4 regions of the Desulfomicrobium macestii genome follow, and region 4 is predicted to be linked to each of the others. Evidence: predicted binding sites of a transcription regulator. Region 4 holds the regulator's gene; each other region holds the start of a gene.
What was found. Region 4 encodes sigma-54, which starts transcription at its own class of promoters, with help from an activator protein. Its sites were predicted from a motif close to CTGGCACGGNNNNTGCTT; they were not measured.

Region 1: a site for sigma-54 is predicted at 1,015-1,032, ahead of H4684_RS03025 (ammonium transporter). Genes of this name have one in related genera too.
Region 2: a site for sigma-54 is predicted at 3,107-3,124, ahead of H4684_RS06960 (periplasmic heavy metal sensor). Genes of this name have one in related genera too.
Region 3: a site for sigma-54 is predicted at 1,747-1,764, ahead of fliD (flagellar filament capping protein FliD). Genes of this name have one in related genera too.

Annotation. Positions count from the first base shown of each region.
Region 1 is NZ_JADBGG010000003.1:136,908-141,799, forward strand. It holds gene H4684_RS03020 (ammonium transporter) at 1-401, opposite strand, end outside; gene H4684_RS03025 (ammonium transporter) at 1,059-2,276, shown strand; gene H4684_RS03030 (P-II family nitrogen regulator) at 2,302-2,640, shown strand; gene H4684_RS03035 ([protein-PII] uridylyltransferase family protein) at 2,672-4,892, shown strand, end outside.
Region 2 is NZ_JADBGG010000008.1:55,364-60,255, reverse strand. It holds gene H4684_RS06970 (HU family DNA-binding protein) at 1-127, opposite strand, end outside; gene H4684_RS06965 (YgiQ family radical SAM protein) at 566-2,377, opposite strand; gene H4684_RS06960 (periplasmic heavy metal sensor) at 2,490-3,062, opposite strand; gene H4684_RS06955 (nucleotide pyrophosphohydrolase) at 3,261-3,590, opposite strand; gene zraS (two-component system sensor histidine kinase ZraS) at 3,824-4,892, shown strand, end outside.
Region 3 is NZ_JADBGG010000005.1:105,051-109,942, forward strand. It holds gene tsaB (tRNA (adenosine(37)-N6)-threonylcarbamoyltransferase complex dimerization subunit type 1 TsaB) at 1-570, shown strand, start outside; gene H4684_RS04985 (flagellin N-terminal helical domain-containing protein) at 718-1,671, shown strand; gene fliD (flagellar filament capping protein FliD) at 1,810-3,864, shown strand; gene fliS (flagellar export chaperone FliS) at 3,883-4,293, shown strand; gene asnB (asparagine synthase (glutamine-hydrolyzing)) at 4,378-4,892, shown strand, end outside.
Region 4 is NZ_JADBGG010000026.1:42,096-46,987, reverse strand. It holds gene H4684_RS15325 (KdsC family phosphatase) at 1-118, shown strand, start outside; gene lptC (LPS export ABC transporter periplasmic protein LptC) at 115-651, shown strand; gene H4684_RS15315 (LptA/OstA family protein) at 667-1,179, shown strand; gene lptB (LPS export ABC transporter ATP-binding protein) at 1,176-1,898, shown strand; gene rpoN (RNA polymerase factor sigma-54) at 2,005-3,432, shown strand; gene hpf (ribosome hibernation-promoting factor, HPF/YfiA family) at 3,503-4,045, shown strand; gene H4684_RS15295 (PTS sugar transporter subunit IIA) at 4,049-4,498, shown strand; gene rapZ (RNase adapter RapZ) at 4,523-4,892, shown strand, end outside.

The DNA.
Region 1 (4,892 bases), on a different contig from region 4:
AGGAAGGTCAGATCCCATTGTCCGGCTGCGCTGGTCGGATCGACCCCGGACAGGGCAAAGCCGCTGGAACCGAAGAAACCCGCGATGTCCTGGCCGAACATGATGCCGAATCCAACCAGGAAGAATACCGGCACGCCGGCGGAAAAATCGAGCAGGTTTTTCATGAGGATGTTGCCGGCGTTCTTGGCGCGGGAAAAACCCATTTCTACCAGGGCGAAGCCCGGCTGCATGAACATGACCAGAATGGCCGCGATCAGGGTCCAGAGCAGGTTGCCGTGCTCCTGCGAGAGCGCTTCGCCTTCGGCAAAGGCCATGGCGGGGGTGAAGGTTGCAAGCAATAGGGTCAAGGCCCAGACTTTTGGTCTGAGCAGGGCGGTTGTTTGTTTTTTCTCTTCGAACATGATGACCTCCGTGGTGGTGAGTGTTGATACCTCCACAAAAGCACAGGGGATGCCAAAGTTGTTAACAATCTGTTTTTTAATACTATGTTCTGTTTCAGCATGCGTTCTCCTGCGGTATTTGTTATTTTTTGAGCCTTTTTTTCGGGTAGATTTCGTTGTAAATTAACATTTATGTATAATAACGTGTGAATGTTCTTGTGGTTCCGCTTCTCTGCCGTTAGTTTTGTGATGGCTTTATGCTTTCTCTTTTATTTCAGCATATTAATTTTTTTTCCAATTTTGAAATACGTTTGGCGATCGCGTCCCTGTCGTCGCGCTCTGGATTTTCTTTTCAGACAAGCCAAATTTCACCGAATACTCCCTTTTTGATAAATCTGCCTCTCGCGGAAGCACTTGCCCGGGCGCTCATTTCGATTTTTGCGTCGAGTTGTCATGTCATATGTCGCTTTACGCCGACAAATTTGTTTATTTTTACAAAATAGTCGTCAGGCTTGGTGTCGCTGTTTTACAAAAAAAGACAATTTGTCGTTTGTTCTGTACGAAATTGTATTGAAATGAATTTCTGTTGCTCAGTCTGTTTTCTCAATACCCTGATATGAAATGATTTTTTCCTGTGGCACCGTCCTTGCTCATATCCGACAAAAATGGAGGTGCATTGTGAATCCGACAGATACCGCTTTTATCATCATTTGTGCTGCCCTGGTCATGTTCATGACCCCAGGGCTCGCCCTCTTCTACGCGGGCATGACCCGTTCCAAGAACGCCCTGGGAACCATAATGCAGAGTTTTGCCGCCCTTGGCGTCATCACCCTGGTCTGGATTTTCTGGGGATATTCCCTGTCGTTCGGTACTGACATGAACGGCCTCATCGGCGGGCTGGACTTTGTGGGGATGGCCGGAGTCGGCATGGAACCGCACGAGTCCATAGCCACCAATCTTCCGCACATGGTCTTCATGATCTTTCAGTGCATGTTCGCCATCATCACCCCCGCCCTGATCTCCGGCGCCTTTGCCGAGCGTATGCGTTTTTCCGCCTTTATCATTTTCATCATCCTGTGGTGTACGTTCGTCTATGCTCCTTTGTGCCACTGGGTCTGGGGCGGCGGCTGGATGGCCCAGATGGGCGCCATGGATTTTGCGGGTGGAGCGGTCGTACACATGAGCTCGGCCAGCGCGGCCCTGGCCGCGGTTCTGGTCATCGGCAAGCGCAAGGGCTACGGCAAGCGCTCCTTCTTGCCGCACAACCTGCCCATGACCATGATCGGTACGGCGCTCCTGTGGTTCGGCTGGTTCGGTTTCAACGCCGGCAGCGCCCTGGCCGCCGACGGCCTGGCCGGCAACGCCTTTGTGACCACTCACATCGCGGCCGCCACTGCCATGCTTGCCTGGGTGTTCGCGGAATGGAAGTTTCACGGCAAACCCACAACCCTGGGCGCGGCTTCCGGCGCGGTGGCAGGGCTTGTGGCCATTACTCCGGCGGCAGGTTTTGTCGGCATCATGGCTTCCGTGCTCATTGGGCTTGGCGCTGGCGTGCTGTGCTACTTCGGCGTGAGCCTCAAGGCCCGCTTCGGCTACGACGACAGTCTTGACGTGGTCGGCATTCACGGAGTGGGCGGAGTCTGGGGCGCCTTGGCCACCGGTCTTTTCGCCAGCCAAGCCATAAACCCGGCCGGATTCAACGGTCTCTTCTACGGCAATCCCGGCCAGCTCTGGATTCAGTTTGTATCCGTCGTGGCCACCTGTGCCTTTTCATTTGTCGTATCCTATGTTTTGCTCAAGATCGTTAACGCCATCGTGCCCATTCGTGTCACCGAAGAAGAGGAAGAGGCCGGCCTTGACGTGGCCATTCACAGCGAATCCGCTTACCAGGCCTGATTTGCCAACCACTTGAGGAGGAATCATGAAACGAGTAGAAATAATCACCCGGCCCTACAAGCTGGACGAAATCAAGGAAGCCCTGACGGGCATGGGCATTCAGGGCATGACGGTCACCGACGTGCGGGGGTTTGGACGCCAGCGCGGCCACAAGGAAGTCTATCGCGGGGCCGAATATCAGGTCGACTTCGTGTCCAAGGTCAAGATCGAGATAGTCATCGACGACGACATGCTTGATCAGACCCTGGAGGTCATCCAGCAGGCCGCCAAGACCGGCAAGATCGGCGACGGCAAGATCTTTGTCTCCACCATCGACAACGCCATCCGCATCCGCACCGGAGAATCCGGCGGATCGGCCCTCTAGGAACGGGCAGCTTCGGCTGCCCATTCTCGACATGAGCATCGAAACCTTACGCCTGGCCCGGGACCTTTACCGCAACGTGAATGCGGACCCGGGCCATTCTCCTGCCTGGTTCTCCGCGTGCATGGATGATTGGGTACGCACGGCCTGTCAAAGTCGCCTCGACTCCGGCGGGGGGACGCTGGTCCTGGCCCTAGGCGGGTATGGTCGCTCCCGGCTTTTCCCTTATTCAGACATCGACCTTCTGGTCTGCCTGCCCGAATCGGGCGCTCCCGATCCCGAGCTTCTGGCCCAGGACCTGTTTCTTCCGCTGTGGGACAGCGGTTTTGACGTCGGGCACGGCATCAGGACCGTCTCCGAGACCATCGACCTGGCCGCCGCCGATTTCGAAGTTCTGTGCTCGCTCCTCGATGCCCGGCTGCTGTATGGCTCCGCGGATCTGTTTTCCGATTTTCAGACTGCCGTTGCGCGGGATCTTGTCATTCCCCTTCGCGCGGAACTTTTCTCCTGGCTCGCCGGACGTCATGAGGCGCGGCACGAGCGCTTCGGCGATACCGCGCATCTCTTGTCCCCAAGCCTCAAGGAGGGCCGGGGAGGGCAGCGCGATCACCAGACTACGCAGTGGCTGGAAACCTTGTGCCGCATGGGGGGGGATTCGTGGCCCCTTCTTTCGGCTTCCGAGCGGGAAGCATTGTCGCGCAGCGCCGATTTCATTTCAATGGCAAGAGTGGCTCTGCATCGCGTCAGCAAGCGCAAGAATGATGTCCTGCATCTGGAACTGCAGCCCGAGATAGCGCAGCTCATCGGCTATGGTCCGGCCACCGACAGGGATTCGGTGGAAAGGTTTCTCTCCGGGCTGCACAAGGCCATGGCCGAAACGAGGCTGCTTTGCCGGCTCTGCCTGGACAAGGCGCGGGTTCTCGCCGGAGGCGCTGCTTCCGGGAAACCCAGCGCCCCGGCCGGCCTTGATTTTTCCATTCTTGTCGCCGATCCGGCCAACGTCTTGGAATTGTTCCGGCACAGCGCGCAGACCGGGATTCCCATTGGCTGGCATACTCGGCGCATTATCCAGGACCGTTTTCCCGCCTTGTCCCTGGACCTGAACTGGCAGAAGCCCATTGTCTCGCGTTTCGAAGAGATTCTGTGCAGCGCGCACGCCGGGCACGCTCTCGACCAGATGCTTGAGGTCGGTTTCTTGAACCTTTTTGTGCCCGAGTTTTCGGCCATCGAGCATCTGGTCCAATTTGACGCCTATCACAAGCTTCCAGCCGGTCCGCATCTGGTCGAGACGGTGCGCAATCTTGCGGCCTTCGACCAGGATCATGAATTTATGGGTGATTTTCTGCACTCCCTGCGCAGCGATCCCTGTCTGCGCTGGGCCGCGCTGCTGCACGACATCGGCAAGGGTAACGGGGATCACGCCGTCAAGGGCGCGCGGCTCTCGCGTCTCATTCTTGAGCGTTTGGGATATGGCGATAATTTTGTTCAGGAATGCGCCTTTCTGATCGAACACCATCTGCTTCTGGTGCATACCGCCACGCGTCACGATCTGGGAGAGGAGTCCGTCGTCATGGAACTTGCCCAGACGCTTGGCAGCGTGAGGCGCCTCGACCTGCTGACCCTGTTGACCTGGGCCGACTCCATGGCCACCGGCCCCAAGGCCTGGAATCCATGGATCGAGAATCTTTTGCGGGAAACCTATTTCAAGACGCGCAAGGTCCTTGAATATGGATTAATGTCCGATGAAACCCTCGTGCACAGGCTCAGCACCCTGCGCGATGCCCTGCGCTCCAGCCGTCCTGCCCATTTTTCCATCCGCGATTTCGAGCGCTTTCTCTCCGTCATGCCCGCCAGGTACCTGATGCAGACCGCGCCCAAGCGCATCATCGAGCATATCGAGCAGGTCCATGCTTTTCGTGAATGCCCTGATTGCGGACCGTTTCACCTTTCGTGGGAGCACAGGCCCCATTCAAGGTCGTTGCGCGTCACGCTGGTCTCCACCGACCGCCCCGGGCTCTTTGCCCGAGTGTGCGCGGCCCTGGTCCGGCATGGGATGTCCGTGCTTGGCGCGGAACTTTGTGTCTGGGATGACAAGACGGTCGTGGACGTGTTCTGGGTCACCGAACCTCTGGACATGCTTTATGCCGACCAGACGGTCGAAGCCGTTCAATCCAGCCTTTTTGGCCTGCTTGCCGACGAGAACAGGCTGGATCAGCTCCCTGTGCAGATCACCACGCGACTCCGGAAGGTTTTCG
Region 2 (4,892 bases), on a different contig from region 4:
CAATCCGGTCTCCGCGCAGCAGGGCGTCGCGCATGGAGTCGAAAAAGCTGTCCACGATGGTGGAAGCTTCATCGTTGGAAATCTTGATTTTTTCGGCAAGGGACTGAATAAGTTCGCTTTTGTTCATTGTTCGCTCCAGATTGCGATTCGGGAAAACTCATGATCCTCAAGGGATGGTTCATGGACGCCGGGGCATTTGTTCAAGTCAGACCGGGCAATGTCCAAGACTTGTGACTTGGGGCAAAAGACGCGGTCCATCATGAAAATTCAGAACTTCATAATAAAAATCAAGAACTATGGGAAGTTATTCTCTTCATGTTCTTAAAAAAAAAATTATCTTTCGCCGGTCTCTCGGCCACGTTTGGTCCTCGCCCGATTGCCGGCCAGGTCCGGGCTTCCTGCGAGAATCTTCTTCTATTTGATATTACAGTCAAATCCAGAAAAAGACAATTCTCTTCTTGAAAAATGTGCATAAAAATCAAAGGACAAAAAATGTCCTCCACGCCCTGCGTGTCAGGGAAAGAAGGGCGTAAGCCGGGTAACTGTCCGAAGGAAGGGAACTTCTTTATTTCTTTTTGCGGCCCGATTTTTTCTTTGCGGGGCCGGCACTTCGCGAAGGCGCCGCACAACGGTTCGCGCAGCTTTTCGGGCGAGGTTCGCGCCTTGCGTCCATGGGACGTCCGGGAGTCCTGTCTTCAGGCGGGAGCAGGATGCGATGCTGGCGCAGCCGTTCTTCGTCGGTGCGGGGCACATGGACGGGTTTGCCTTCCGGCGTGATGCCCGCATGATACATGGCCGTGGCCACGGCTCCGGGGATGGGGATGAAGCACTGCACCTGTCTTGGCTTCCAGCCGCGGGCGCCGAGCCACCCTGCCAGGGCGCGCATGTCGTCGTCGGTGGTGCCCGGGAAGGCGCTCATCAGGTAGGGGATGACGTATTGTTCCTTGCCCGCCTGTTTCGATTCGCGGGCGAAGATGGTCAGAAATTCCTCGAAAACGCGGTTGCCGGGTTTGCGCATCAGCCGCAGGACGTGGTCGCAGACATGCTCGGGCGCGATTTTGAGCTGGCCGCCCACGAATTCACGCAGATAGCCGCCGAGGGCGACCATGTCTTTAAGGGCCAGGTCGAAGCGAATTCCGCTGGCCACGCGCACGCCGCGCACGCCAGGAGTGCGGCGCAGGGTGCGCAGCAGATCGAGGTGGGCCTTCTGGTCCATGCTGAAATGCGGACAAACGGTGGGCGTCATGCAGCTTGCCCGTTTGCAGGGCTGTCCTTCCTTGTCGCAATACGCGCCCCACATGTTGGCGCTGGGGCCGCCGACGTCGGAGACATGGCCCTTGAAGTCAGGGCTTGCCGCCATGCGGCGGACCTCGTCCAGAATGGAGTTCCGGCTGCGCGAGGCGATGCGTCGACCCTGGTGCAGGGCCAGGGTGCAAAACGAGCACCCCCCGCCGCAGCCGCGATGGCTGGTCACGGAGTCGCGGATCATCTCTTCGGCCGGGATGGGCTGGTTGTAGGCGGGGTGGGCCTTGCGGGCGTAGGGCAGGGCGTAGACCCTGTCCATTTCAGCCGTGGTCAGCGGCGTGGCCGGCGGCGCGATCAGGATGGAGCGGTTGGCGACGCGCTGCACGGCCCACTGCGTGCCGTCGTGGACCTGTTTTTCGAGCAGGAGGGTGGCCCGCATCAACTCCTTGGGGTCGGCGAGCATGTCTTCGTGGCTGGGAAGTTCGATATCTGCGGGGAGATCGCCGTCGGCGATGACGGTGCCGGGGATGCCCCTCAAATCTCGGTCTGCCTGCAATCGGGTCGCGATGTCCAGGATGGCCCGTTCGCCCATGCCGTAAACCACGGCGTCAGCCTTGGCATCAAGGAGGATGGGTTTGCGCAGGGCATCGGTCCAGAAATCGTAATGCGTGATGCGCCGCAGCGAAGCCTCGATGCCGCCCAGAACCACGGTCAATCCCGGAAAGGCGCGCCGCAGCAGGTTGGTGTAGACGATGCATGCCCGGTTAGGTCTGGCTCCGGCCCTGCCGCCGGGCGTGTAGGCGTCTTCGGAGCGTTTTTTGCGAAAGGCGGTGTAGTGGGCCAGCATGGAGTCGATGGCTCCGGCCGAGACCCCGGCGAAAAGACGCGGGCGGCCCATGACAAGCATGTCCTCGGGATCACTCCAGCGTGGCTGGGTGATGATGCCGGTGCGCAGTCCATGCGCCACCAGCGTCCGGCCCAGAAGGGCCATGGCGAAGGACGGGTGATCCACGTAGGCGTCGCCGCTGACCAGGAGCACATCAAGTTCGTCCCAGCCAAGCTGGTCCATCTCATGGCGGGTCATAGGCAGAAATTTGGGCTGGGGCAGGGATTTGCTGGAAAAAAGGCTCATGGTTCGGGCCTATAGGCCCCCTCGCCCGAGTGGGCAAGAACAAAAAAGGCGGCCCGAAGGCCGCCCGGCAGGCGATGTCGCCCTGAGTGCGAAGGGATTTGCTTGATGTGCCTTATGCGCCCGGAGTGGCGGGAGCGTCGTTCGGGGCTGGCACCATGTCCGGACCTATGCCAGGATTCATGCCGGGATTCATGCCCCGGCCCATGCCGCGCTGGCCGAATTCACCGTGGCCACGGCCATGTCCGCCCTTGCCCCGGCGGTCATGCATGCCAAAACCCATGGGCAGGTCGATGCCGATTTCCTTGCTCACCCTGGCCTGCAGGGCTTCGCGCTTGGTCTGCATCTGGACGCGCAGGTCGCTCAATTCGCCGACCAGGGCGGTGATGGTTTCAGGCTTGGTGTTGGGGTTGCCGGACAGGGCCTTGAGCAGGGTGTGCTTCTCCCACATGGCGTTGTGCATGGGGGCCATGTCCTTGCGGTGTTCGTCCAGGATGCTCTTGAGCTGGTCCTGCTTTTCCTGGGGCAATTGCTGGATGGCAGGGTTCATGTTCCGGCCCGTGCAGTCCCCGGCGCCGCCCATGCCACCCATGCCGCCGTTGCCGCGCATGGGGCCGGCGAAAGTCAGGGTGCTGAGTACGATGATGCCGAAAATGGCCAGGATTGCGATGCTTGTCGTTCTTTTCATGAGATCCTCCAAATGGTTTTGATTAGCGAATGTACCAAAGAGGATATCAAGGGGCGTGCCAGAGTGGGTTTTGTTCTTCAACTTGCTGTTTTATTTGATTTTTAAAACTACGACTGTTGATTGTGCTATTTCGGGCCTCGTGAGAGCGGATAGAATCTGACCACCTGCCTGAAGCTTCTGGTCAGATTCTGACCAGGTTCACTCCGAATGCAGTTTTGGATTGTTTTTGTGGCGATTTTTGTCGCGCAGGGTTTTCTTTTCGAGGTTGCGGCGCATGGCGTCCGTCAGATCGACCCCGGTCTGGTTGGCGATGCAGGTCAGCACAAAAAGGACATCGGCCAGCTCGTCGCCCAAATCGGTTTTCTCGTTGTCCTTGAAGCTCTGGTCTCCGTAACGGCGGGTCATGATGCGGGCCACCTCGCCGACCTCTTCCATGAGAATGCCAAGATTGGTCAGCTCGGAAAAATAGCGAACCCCGATTGTCTTTACCCAGGCATCGACATCTTCCTGCAGTTCGTTAAGGCTCATGATGCGCTCCTTTTCGGCCTGCCTACGAAATCCTTTCCTGCGTGGCAATGCGCGCGTGGGCGAGGATTCCTGGAGTCCGTCAACGTCAAGGGAAACAGCGAGGGGTGCCTGTCATGACCGGGCAGGCAGGGTATTTGCTAGACGTGGGCTTCGTTGGTAGTTTCCATGTTCAAGAATGACAATCAGACCGCGAGGCGTGCCGGGCACGCCTCGCTTCAAGGACGGCACGGGCAATGACCAATCAGGCACCTCTTTCGACATCCATTTTCTGGCGGCGGCGCGGTCTGGTCCTCTTTGTGCCGGCGGTGCTGGCGGCCGCGATCCTGATCTGGCTCGCCGTGGAGGGACGCGCGCGGGAGCAGCGCACCATCGCCCGCATCCTGACCACCCAGGGGGAGACCTTGATCCGGTCCGTGGAGGCCGCCCGGCGCATGGGCATGCGCGGGCAGGAGGGGAGGCAGTTCCGCCTGCGTTTCCTCATGGACGAGATGATCCGGCAGGGGGACCTGCGCTTTTTGGGGCTGATCGACGCGGCAGGGCGCTTCGAGGCCCTGAGCGAGGCCGAGCCCGGCAGCGGCGTCACGGCGGAGGCGTTATCCGCCCTGCCCGCATCCACGGAGCCCGCGTGGGCCATCATCCAGCCCGGCGATGATCCGCTCTTCGTGGTCTATCGCTATTCCCGTCCGCCCCGGCGCGCCATGCATGGCGGCATGATGCACGAAGCCTTCCCGAATTCTGTCGATGAGCACACGCTCATCGTAGTGGGCCTTGACGCCTCGCTCTATCTGCGCGCCGTTCGCAAGGATGTCCTGACCCTGGCCATGGCCGGTGGCCTTGGCCTGGCCCTGGCCTTTGCTGGAGCGGTCACGCTTTTCTGGCGACGCAAGGTGGCTGGGCTTGAAAGAGAGGTGGCCCGGCAGGAACGCCTGGCCGCGCTTGGCACCCTTGCCGCCGGAGTGGCCCACGAGATCCGCAATCCCTTGAGCTCCATCAAGGGCTTTGCCACCTATTTCGGTGCCAAGTTCGAAGCCGGGACCCAGGATCGGGAACTGGCCGAGGTCATGATCGGCGAGGTCGACCGCCTGAACCGTGTCGTGACCGAGCTGCTTGAGCTGACCCACCCTGCGCAGCCGCGCCTTGCGCCCACCGATGTGTCCGACCTTGTCCGGCATGCCCTGAAGCTCGTGGAAGGTGATTGCCAGGGCAAGGGCATCGCCGTGCAAACCCGGATCGCGGAACTTGAGAAACAGTCTCTCGACCCGGACCGCATGCTGCAAGTCCTGCTGAATCTGTTCCTGAACG
Region 3 (4,892 bases), on a different contig from region 4:
ATGGGCGCGGGCGGGCTTTCCGGCATCGCCTGTGTGCGCGGGCCGGGATCGTTCACGGGCCTGCGCATAGCCCACGCGGCCATGCACGGGCTGTCCCGTCCGCACGCCATCCCCATGGCCGGCCTGCAATATCCGCAAATCCTGGCCGCCCAGGCCGAACCATTCGTGCGCGACACAGAACTTTGGGTCCTGACTTACGCCCGCAAGGGTCAGGTCTACATTCAGGGCTTTAAGGCCGGCATGCCTCTGGCTCCTGTCCGGCCGCTGCCGGTTCCCAAGGCTCACGAACTGCTGCAGTCACGTCCGGCGGGCATCTTTCTGCTCGGCAGCGGACTGCGCAAAAATCCCGAACTGTTGGCCTTGCCGAAGGCCACGGTCCTGCCTCAATTTCTCGATACGCCCCTGCCGTCCTCTCTGCTGGCCGCTGCATGCGCGGCGGAGTATTCAAGCCAGCCCCCCCAGCCGCTGTATCTTCGCAAGTCCGACGCCGAGGACAACCTGGAATCCATCGCCATTTCGCGCGGCATTCCGACCACCGAGGCCCGCAAGCACATCCCCGATTTCGAATAATCTTTGTCCGACATGCGATGTTGGACAAAATTCCTCTAAAGAAATTCTCCGTCCGGCCGATTTACTCATCAAGAACAATGAGCAAGGCCCGCAAACTGCTCGATTCAAAGGCAAGGACGCCGCTAATCTTTCAAGGAGGAATTTTTTATGTCACTCATTATCAACCACAACCTGATGGCCATGAACGCGAACCGCAACCTGGCATCCGCGTACGGCAACCTGTCGACATCCGTCAGCCGCCTGTCTTCGGGCCTGCGCATCACTTCGGCCGCCGACGACGCGGCGGGCCTCGCCATTCGCGAGCTCATGCGTGCGGATATCGCATCCCTGAACCAGGGTGTCAGAAACGCCAATGACGCCATCTCCATGATCCAGACCGCCGACGGCGCCCTTGGCGTCATCGACGAAAAGCTGATCCGCATGAAGGAACTGGCCACCCAGGCGGCCACCGGCACCTACGCTTCGGACCAGCGTCTGATCATCGACTCGGAGTACCAGGCCATGGCCTCGGAAATCACCCGAATCGCCAACGCCACGGACTTCAACGGAATTTACCTGCTGAACGGCAACCTCTCCGCATCCAGCACAAACGCGGCCGTTGCGAATTGGAGCAAGGAGCACTCGGGCAGCGGATTGGCCTCAACCGGCCCCCTGAAGGTTCACTTTGGCACGGGCAACGACTCCGCGGAAGATTACTACTACATCTCCATCGGCAACTCCACCGCCTCAGCCTTGGGCGTAGGCAACGCTTCAGACGCCGCCAGGGCCAACGGAACCGGCAACGCGGCATCTGGAGGCTACAGCATCTCCACCCAGCAGGGCGCCCAGGAAGCCCTGGAGGCCCTCAACTCGGCCATCACCTCCAAGGACAACATCCGAGCCAACCTCGGCGCCTTGCAGAACCGTCTTGAGAACACCATCACCAACCTGCAGATCCAGGCAGAGAACCTGCAGGCAGCCGAGTCTCAGATCTCCGATGCCGACGTCGCCACGGAAATGACCAACTTCGTGCGCAACCAGATCCTGACCCAGTCCGCAGTGGCCATGCTTTCCCAGGCCAACAGCCTGCCGAATATGGCCATGCAGCTCTTGCAGGGATAATGACAGCTTCGTAAAACCTCTTTCCCGGCCGGGTCGCGGAAGCGGCCCGGCCTTTTTAACTCGATAATGTTGATTCTGGCACCAGGATTGCTCGAAGTGTGAATAGACTCGTCCAACCCAACGCACCAGAGGAATGACATGGCTGATGACCTGACCAGTTCGCTTATTTCCGGAGCCATCCGCTTCACGGGCCTCGGGTCCGGGACGGACTTCGACTCCATGGTGACCAAGCTCATCGAAGTCGAACAGACCCGAACCAAGCGGCTCGAGTACTGGCGGTCGGGATGGGAAGCCAAGAGTGAAGCCTTTGATTCGCTCTCTTCCAACATGCTTTCCCTCAAGGCGTCGCTGGATACCATGAACACCACGGACGAGTTCCTGATCAAGAACGCCATCTCTTCCAACACCACCGCCTTGACCGCAAAGGCGGGCAGCAACGCGGAAGAAAGTACCCACCAGGTGGATGTGTTGTCCCTGGCGACCAACGACATGCACATGGGGGCGGTAATTTTTTCCTCTCCGGATGACGTCATCAGCGGCGGCGCGGACGGGACATTCGTCTTCACGGCCGGCTCCCGGCAGGTCTCCGTGAACGTAACCAGCACCACGACCCTGAGTCAGTTCGCCAGTCTCATCAACTCCGACGCGGATAATCGCAACTACGTACGAGCCAGCGTGGTCAACGACGGCAGCGGTTACAGGCTGCAGATTCGAGGCATGGATCTTGGCGCCGGCAATGACTTCATTGTCGATGCAAACTCGACCTCGGCCAATCTGCTCACAAATTTCAGCCAAAGTCAGTTCATTGAAACCCAGAATGCCGCCAACGCAAAACTCCGGGTCGATGGCTTTCCTCTTGCCCCCACAGCCACTGCGGAAATACTGAAGGCCACCTTTACCGGCAAGACCACGACGGACACAATCACCACCGCCGACGGAACCTTCAAGTTCGCCTACGGCGGAACGCTGTATTCCGTCGATGTCGCGGCCGCGGACACCTACGCTTCGCTGGCCGGAAAAATCAACACTGCGGTGGGCTCCACCATGGCCACGGCCACGGACGTGTCCGGCAATGTCGAGCTGACCCTGACCGGAGCGGCGGGATCGGACAAACAGATTTCCATCATCAATTCCCCCGGGACCACGGTCGGCGAACTTCAACCGGCAGCCTTCACACAGATCCAGGGAGCCACCGACGGCTACTTCGAGCGTAACTCAAACTCCATTTCGGACATCATCTCCGGCGTGACCCTGAATCTGGCCAGCATCGGCAGCACGACCATCACCACCAGCCTCGATCCGGAAGCGGTTACCGAGAAGGTGCAGACCTTTGTCGAGGCCGTGAATTCGGTGCTAAAGGAAATAAAAGACCAAACGCAGGTCACGACCGTCGGTGAAAATGTTTCCGGGTCCCTTTTGACCGGCAACTACGGCATGCAGATGATCCAGCAGAAGCTCAAGAATATCCTGGCGGAAAAAGGAGTCGGGTTCGACTACGACATGGACCCCATCGTTTCCCTGGGCAGCGTGGGCATCACCACGGACACCAGCCAGGGCTCCCCGACTTTCGGCATGCTCATTTTCGACCCCGGTGCCTTTTCCGCGGCGCTAAGCACCGACCCCGACGCCGTGGCCCGCCTCTTCAGCGCGGACCATTACCCGGCAACCAAGGAAATGGTGAACGGCGTCGCAGTGGAATCCTCGAATTTCAATTTCGACTCGTCCATCAAGGGCGTAACCCAAGCCGGGGAGTATTCCGTCAGCTACAGCGTGGATGCCGGCGGCAACATCAGCGCCGCGAGCATCAATGGATACCCGGCCAGCATCGACGGCACCAAGATCGTGGCCCAGGGGGATGGAAATGCGGCACGAGGCCTTTCCATCGAAGTCATCAACCTGACGGCCGGTTCCTATTCCGGCACGGTCCAGATCAAGTCCGGCAAGACCCAGGAGCTGATTGACGAACTCAAAAGGTTGACAGATTCAACGACCGGAACCCTTGAAGTCCTCAAGGACAACTACCAGGACATCATGGATTCCATCGACGACAAGATCGCCTATGAGGAGCGCCGTCTGACTCTTCTGGAAAAGAACCTGCGCCTGCGCTTTGCCAAGCTTGAAGCCGTCCTTGGTACGTACAACAACATTTCCACCCAGATCAGCTCGCAAATCAGCAGTTTGTCCGGCAAGTGATAGAAAGGAGTTCGCACAGTGCACAAAGCCGCCAACGCCTACATGCAGACCCAGGTCACCACCACAACCCCCGGCCATCTCGTGGTCTTGCTTTACGACGGTGCCATCACCTTCCTGGAGCAGGCCAAGGGAGAGATAGAGGCGAAAAACTTTGCCAAGAAGGGCATCCTCATTTCCCAGGCTCTCGATATCATAGCCGAACTCGACGGCTCCCTGAACGCGGACAAGGGCGGGGAAATCGCCCGGAACCTGCACAAGCTCTACATGTACTGCAGCACCCGCCTGCTGCAGGCCAACCTCAAGATGGATATAGACATGGTGGACGAAGTAATCGGGATCCTGTCCTCTTTCAGATCCGCCTTTTCGGAAATCTCCAAGAATCCGGCTCACCAGGCACCTCCCAGGGCGGCCGCCTATTACGCCAGATAGGCCGGGGCGCCCAGTCCTGGCCGGCATGTAAGGCACGCATTCTGCAAACGCTTTCCCAGATCACACTTCAACAGGAAAAGCGACATGTGCGGCATAGCCGGTTTTTTCAATCCGAGCGGAATCTCTCCGCAAGATAACGTTCTTTCGTCCATGGCCCAAGCCCTGGCCCATCGCGGGCCGGACCATCAGGGCCTGTTCCAGGACCGCTGCTGTGCCCTGGCCTACAGACGGCTTTCCGTCATAGATCTGGCAGGGGGCAACCAGCCCGTGGTCCATGAACCGTCCGGGGCGGTCCTGGTTTTCAACGGCGAAATCTACAATTACCAGCCGCTTCGGGCCGAACTTGCCAGCCTTGGCCATGTTTTCCGCACCCACTCGGACTCTGAAGTCCTGCTCGCGGCCTACCTGCAGTGGGGCGACAAATGCCTGCGCCGCCTGGTCGGCATGTTCGCCTTCGCGGTTTGGACCCCTCGGACGCAAACGCTGTTCCTGGCCCGGGACCGCATGGGCAAGAAGCCGCTTTTTTACACGATCCTGCCCAACGGAACCCTGATCTTCGCCTCCGAGATCAAGGCCATCCTGCACTTTCCTGGCGTGCA
Region 4 (4,892 bases):
TGCGGCCTGGACAACCAGATCCATGGGCGGCCAGGGCGCCGTGCGCGAAGCCATAGATTTCATCCTGCGCGCCCAGGGCAAACTCGAAGCTCTTTGGCAGGACTGGGTCCGGGAATGAAGCGGCTGCTGGTCGGGCTTTTGACCCTTGTCGTTCTGGCTGGAATCGCAATGCTCGGAAAACGGCTGCTCTGGCCCGAGCGCCTGGACAACCCGACGATCCGGAATCTGGATGTGGACTTGAGCCTCAAAGGCGTGAACCTGAGCCAGGGCAAGGACGGCAAGAAGCTCTGGAACCTCAGCGCCACCGGCGCCGACTACTCCGAAAACGGCGATGAACTCACCCTCGCCGCCCCGATCATCGTCTACTGGGGCGAGGAAGGCGGGGAACCCATCGAGGTTCGGGCGCCCAGGGGCCAGGTCTGGCAAAAAGAGGACCGGGCCAGAATGTGGGACGGGGTCAACGGCACCCAGGGCCAATACGTGATGCGCTCCGAGACCCTTGACTACACAGGACAAAACCGGACACTCGTTCTCGGCGGCACGGTTGAACTGACTGGCGAATCCATGCAGGGCCGTTCGGACACCCTGACATATTTTCTGGACACAGGGGACTTCCTGGCCCAAGGCAACGTCCAGGTCATCATGAACTGACAAGCGGGTTACCAAATGCGTTCACTCATACTTCTTCTCTTCCTCGCCTGTGCGACGCCTCTCTGGGCGGCCGAGACCGTCCCGGTCAAGATCACTTCCGACACCATGACCTACACCCAGAAAGGGGACCAGGTGATCTTCACCGGCTCCGTGTACGTCATTCGCCAGGACATCCAGCTCTGGTCCGACACGCTGACCGTGCTGCTGGAAAAAAAGGACGGCGCCAAGAACGCCACCCAGGGCGTGCCCGACGAGCAGGGAGCCATCAAGAAAATCATCGCCAAGGGCAACGTGCGCATAAAAGCGGACAAGGGCCGCACCGGCACCTGCGGAAAGGCCACCTATGAAGCCGACAAGGACCTTCTGACCATGGAAGACAGCCCCATGCTCATGGAAGGCGCCAACAAGATCCAGGGCGAGGTCATTAAGCTCTACATCAAGGAAAACCGCAGCGAAGTACTGGGCGGCAAGGGACGGGTCGAGGCCATCTTCAACACTCCCGCCGGCAAAGAGGGGCTTGGGCAGTGACCACCCTGACCGGTCAGAATCTGGCCAAGCGCTACGGAGCCAGGGATGTCGTGCACGACATCGGGCTTGACGTGAGCCAGGGCGAAGTGGTTGGCGTCCTGGGGCCCAACGGGGCAGGCAAGACGACCACATTCTACATGCTCGCGGGCATCGTGCGGCCCACGCGAGGGCAGGTCCTTCTGGACGGCCAGGACATAACCCGCTGGCCCCTGCACAGACGGGCCCGCGCGGGCATGAGCTATCTGCCGCAGGAAAGCTCCATCTTTCGCAAACTGACCGTGCGTCAGAACCTGCAACTGATTCTCGAATATTCGGGATTCTCGCGGGAAGAGCAAAAGCGCACGGCGGACAGGCTGCTCGATGAACTGGGGATCACCCGCCTTGAAGGGCAGCTGGCCGCCTTTCTGTCCGGCGGAGAACGCCGCAGGCTGGAAATTGCCCGCGCCCTGATCCAGAATCCGAAATTCATCCTCCTGGACGAACCCTTCGCCGGCATCGATCCCCTGGCCGTGGACGACATCCAGGCCATCATCCGGGACCTTCGCGACAAGAACATCGGCGTGCTCATCTCCGACCACAATGTTCGCGAAACGCTCCAGATCTGCGACCGTGCATACCTTGTCCACGACGGCCGCATCATCCTGAACGGCAGCCCGGAAGAGATCGTCGCCGACCCGGGCGCGCGCAAGGTTTACCTCGGTGAAGGATTCAGCCTCTAGCGGACACGATTTTCCAAGGATTGCCAGGGCCTAAGCTTTATGGCAGATTCGTTACTGGGTAGTTTTTTAGCCTGCAATCCTCTGACACGGTGAAACCAAATCAATTATGGGCCTTGAACTCCGACAAAACCTCAAGCTGACGCAGCAGCTAGTCATGACACCGCAGCTGCAGCAGGCCATCAAGCTGCTTCAGCTCTCCAGATTCGAGCTTCTCGAAGCCGTTCAGCAGGAGCTGCTTGAGAACCCCATGCTTGAGGAGGGGGTCAAGGAAATTTCCGAGGAGCACGAAATCCAGGCTCCGGCCGAAACACGCCCGGAAGTCTCCTACGAAGACGCGGAACTGATGCGCAACGCGGACTGGGAAAACTACCTCGGCGATTTTTCAAGCACCGCCAAGCAAGTGCAGTTCAAGGAGACCGAGGCCCTGGAGGAGATGATGTCCTACGAGGCCAGGCTCTCGGGCAAGCCCTCCCTGGACGGTCATCTGCTGTGGCAGCTGTGTCTGTCCAACATCACCGAAGAAGAGGAGATGATCGGCGAGGCCATCATCGGCAACCTCGATTCCCAGGGCTACCTGATGAGCACCGCCGAGGACATCGCCTCCGAGACGCTCTCTCCCCTGGCCCTGGTGGAGTCCATGCTGCATCGTCTGCAGCGCTTCGATCCCGTGGGCGTGGCCGCGCGGTCTCCTCGGGAATGCCTGCTCATCCAGCTGGAAATGCTGGGCCAGGACGATCCCATCCTGCTTTCCCTGGTAGGGGATCATCTCGAAGACATCGAGAAGCGCCGCTACAAACCGCTCCTGCGCAAGTTCAAGATCCAGATGGAGGACCTCAAGGCCTATCTGGACATAATCCAGTCCCTGGACCCCATGCCGGGCGCCAGTTACGGCAGCGAGAGCACCATATATGTCAGCCCCGATGTCTTCGTGTACGAATACGAAGGGGATTTCGTCATCGTCATGAACGACGACGGCCTGCCGAAGCTGCAGCTGAGCCCCTACTACATGGACGACATGCACCTCGCGGTCAAAGGCCCGGACCGTGAATACCTGCATGACAAGATGCGCTCTGCCATGTGGCTCATGAAGAGCTTGCACCAAAGGCAAAGAACATTATACAAAGTGGTTGAAAGCATTGTCAGGTTTCAGCGGGGGTTTTTCGAACACGGCGTGACCAAGCTCAAACCGCTCATCCTCAAGGATGTGGCCGACGACATTGAAATGCACGAATCCACGGTCAGCCGGATCACCACGAACAAATACGTGGCCACCCCGCACGGCATCGTGGAACTGAAATTTTTCTTCAATTCCGCGCTGGAAATGGATGATGGAACTCAGGTCGGATCCGAATCGGTCAAGGCCATCATCAAGAAAATGGTCAGCGAGGAAGACCCGAAGCACCCCTACAGCGACGAAAAAATCGCCGCGGTGCTGAAAGAACGGCTGGACGTGAACATCGCCCGGCGAACAGTGGCCAAATATCGCGCAGTGCTGGGGATCGATTCCTCATCCAAGCGCAAACAGGTTTTTTGACATCCCGCCCTTTGGGCCGCCCCTTCCGGACGGCAAAAAGGGCTGACCCTCAACAATCGAGGAGGCTTCCATGAGGATTACCTTCAATTTCAAAAACTTCGATCCTTCCGACCATCTGCGCAAATACGCCAAAGACCGCTTCGGCAAGCTCGCCAAATTCACGGCCGGCACCCCCGACGCTGAACTGCAGGTCAATCTCGAAGTGGAGAAATTCCGGCATATCGCCGATATAGTGCTGACGGGGAAGAACGTACATATCTCCGCCCGCGAAGACAGCGAGGACATGTACTCCACCGTCGACCTCGTCTGGGACAAGCTTGAGGCCCAGATGCGCAAGGTCCGCGACAAGGACAAGAGCCGACGCAAAGGCGGCAGCGACAGCACCCGCATGGACGCCGGGAGTTTCGAGGACGACGCGGATGCAAAGCGCAAGCCGGTCATCCAAAAGACCGACGACTTCTCGCCCAAGCCCATGATCGTTGAAGAAGCCGCGCTGCAGCTTGAAAGCACGGACAACGAATTCCTCGTGTTCCTCAACGCCGAAAGCGAAAGGATCAATGTCATTTACCGACGCAAAACCGGCGACTTCGGTTTGATCGACCCCGGGGTATAGGGAATGAAGCTTGCTGAATACCTGGACAAGGATTTGATCATCTCCGACCTCTCGGCCAGGACCAAAACCGAGGTCCTGGCCGAACTCGTTTCGACGCTGTCGGCCAAATATCCCGATCTTGACCCCAAACGCGTGGCCCAGGTCCTCATGGACCGGGAAATGCTCGGGACCACCGGCATCGGAGACGGCATCGCCATCCCTCATGGCAAGTTGGACAGCATCGATCAGGTTCTGGTCATCGTCGGCCGCAGCCACGAAGGCGTGGATTTTGCCAGCCTGGACCACAAGCCGGCCAGCATCTTTTTCACGGTGCTGGCTCCCTCAAGCGTGGTGGGCCTGCATTTGAAACTCCTGGCCACGGTTTCCCGCCTGCTCAAAGACGGATCGTTCCGTCAGGCCTTTGCCGACTCCCCCGGTCAGGACGGGTTGTGGCAGTTGCTGCAGACCGTCTAGCAAGAACGTATTCGGAGAACTCCCATGCAGCCTCAACCTGAACAGAAAAACGTGGTCATTGTCTCCGGCATGTCCGGTTCAGGCAAAAGCACGGCGCTCAAGGTCTTCGAAGACATGGGCTTCTTCTGCGTGGACGGACTTCCGGCGCGCATGGCTCCGGCGCTCATCGAACTGTTCTTCAACTCCTCCGCCAAGGACTACCCCGGGCTGGCCATGGGCATGGACCTGCGCCAGCCCGACTTCGTGGGTCAGTGGAAGGAAGTGCTGCTTGATGTCCAGAAGTTTTCCGTGCGGCCGACCATCCTTTTCACGGATTCTTCCAACCAGATCCTGCTGCGCAGATATGCCACCACGCGCCGTCCGCATCCTCTGGCCTCGGGCAACCTGGGACTGG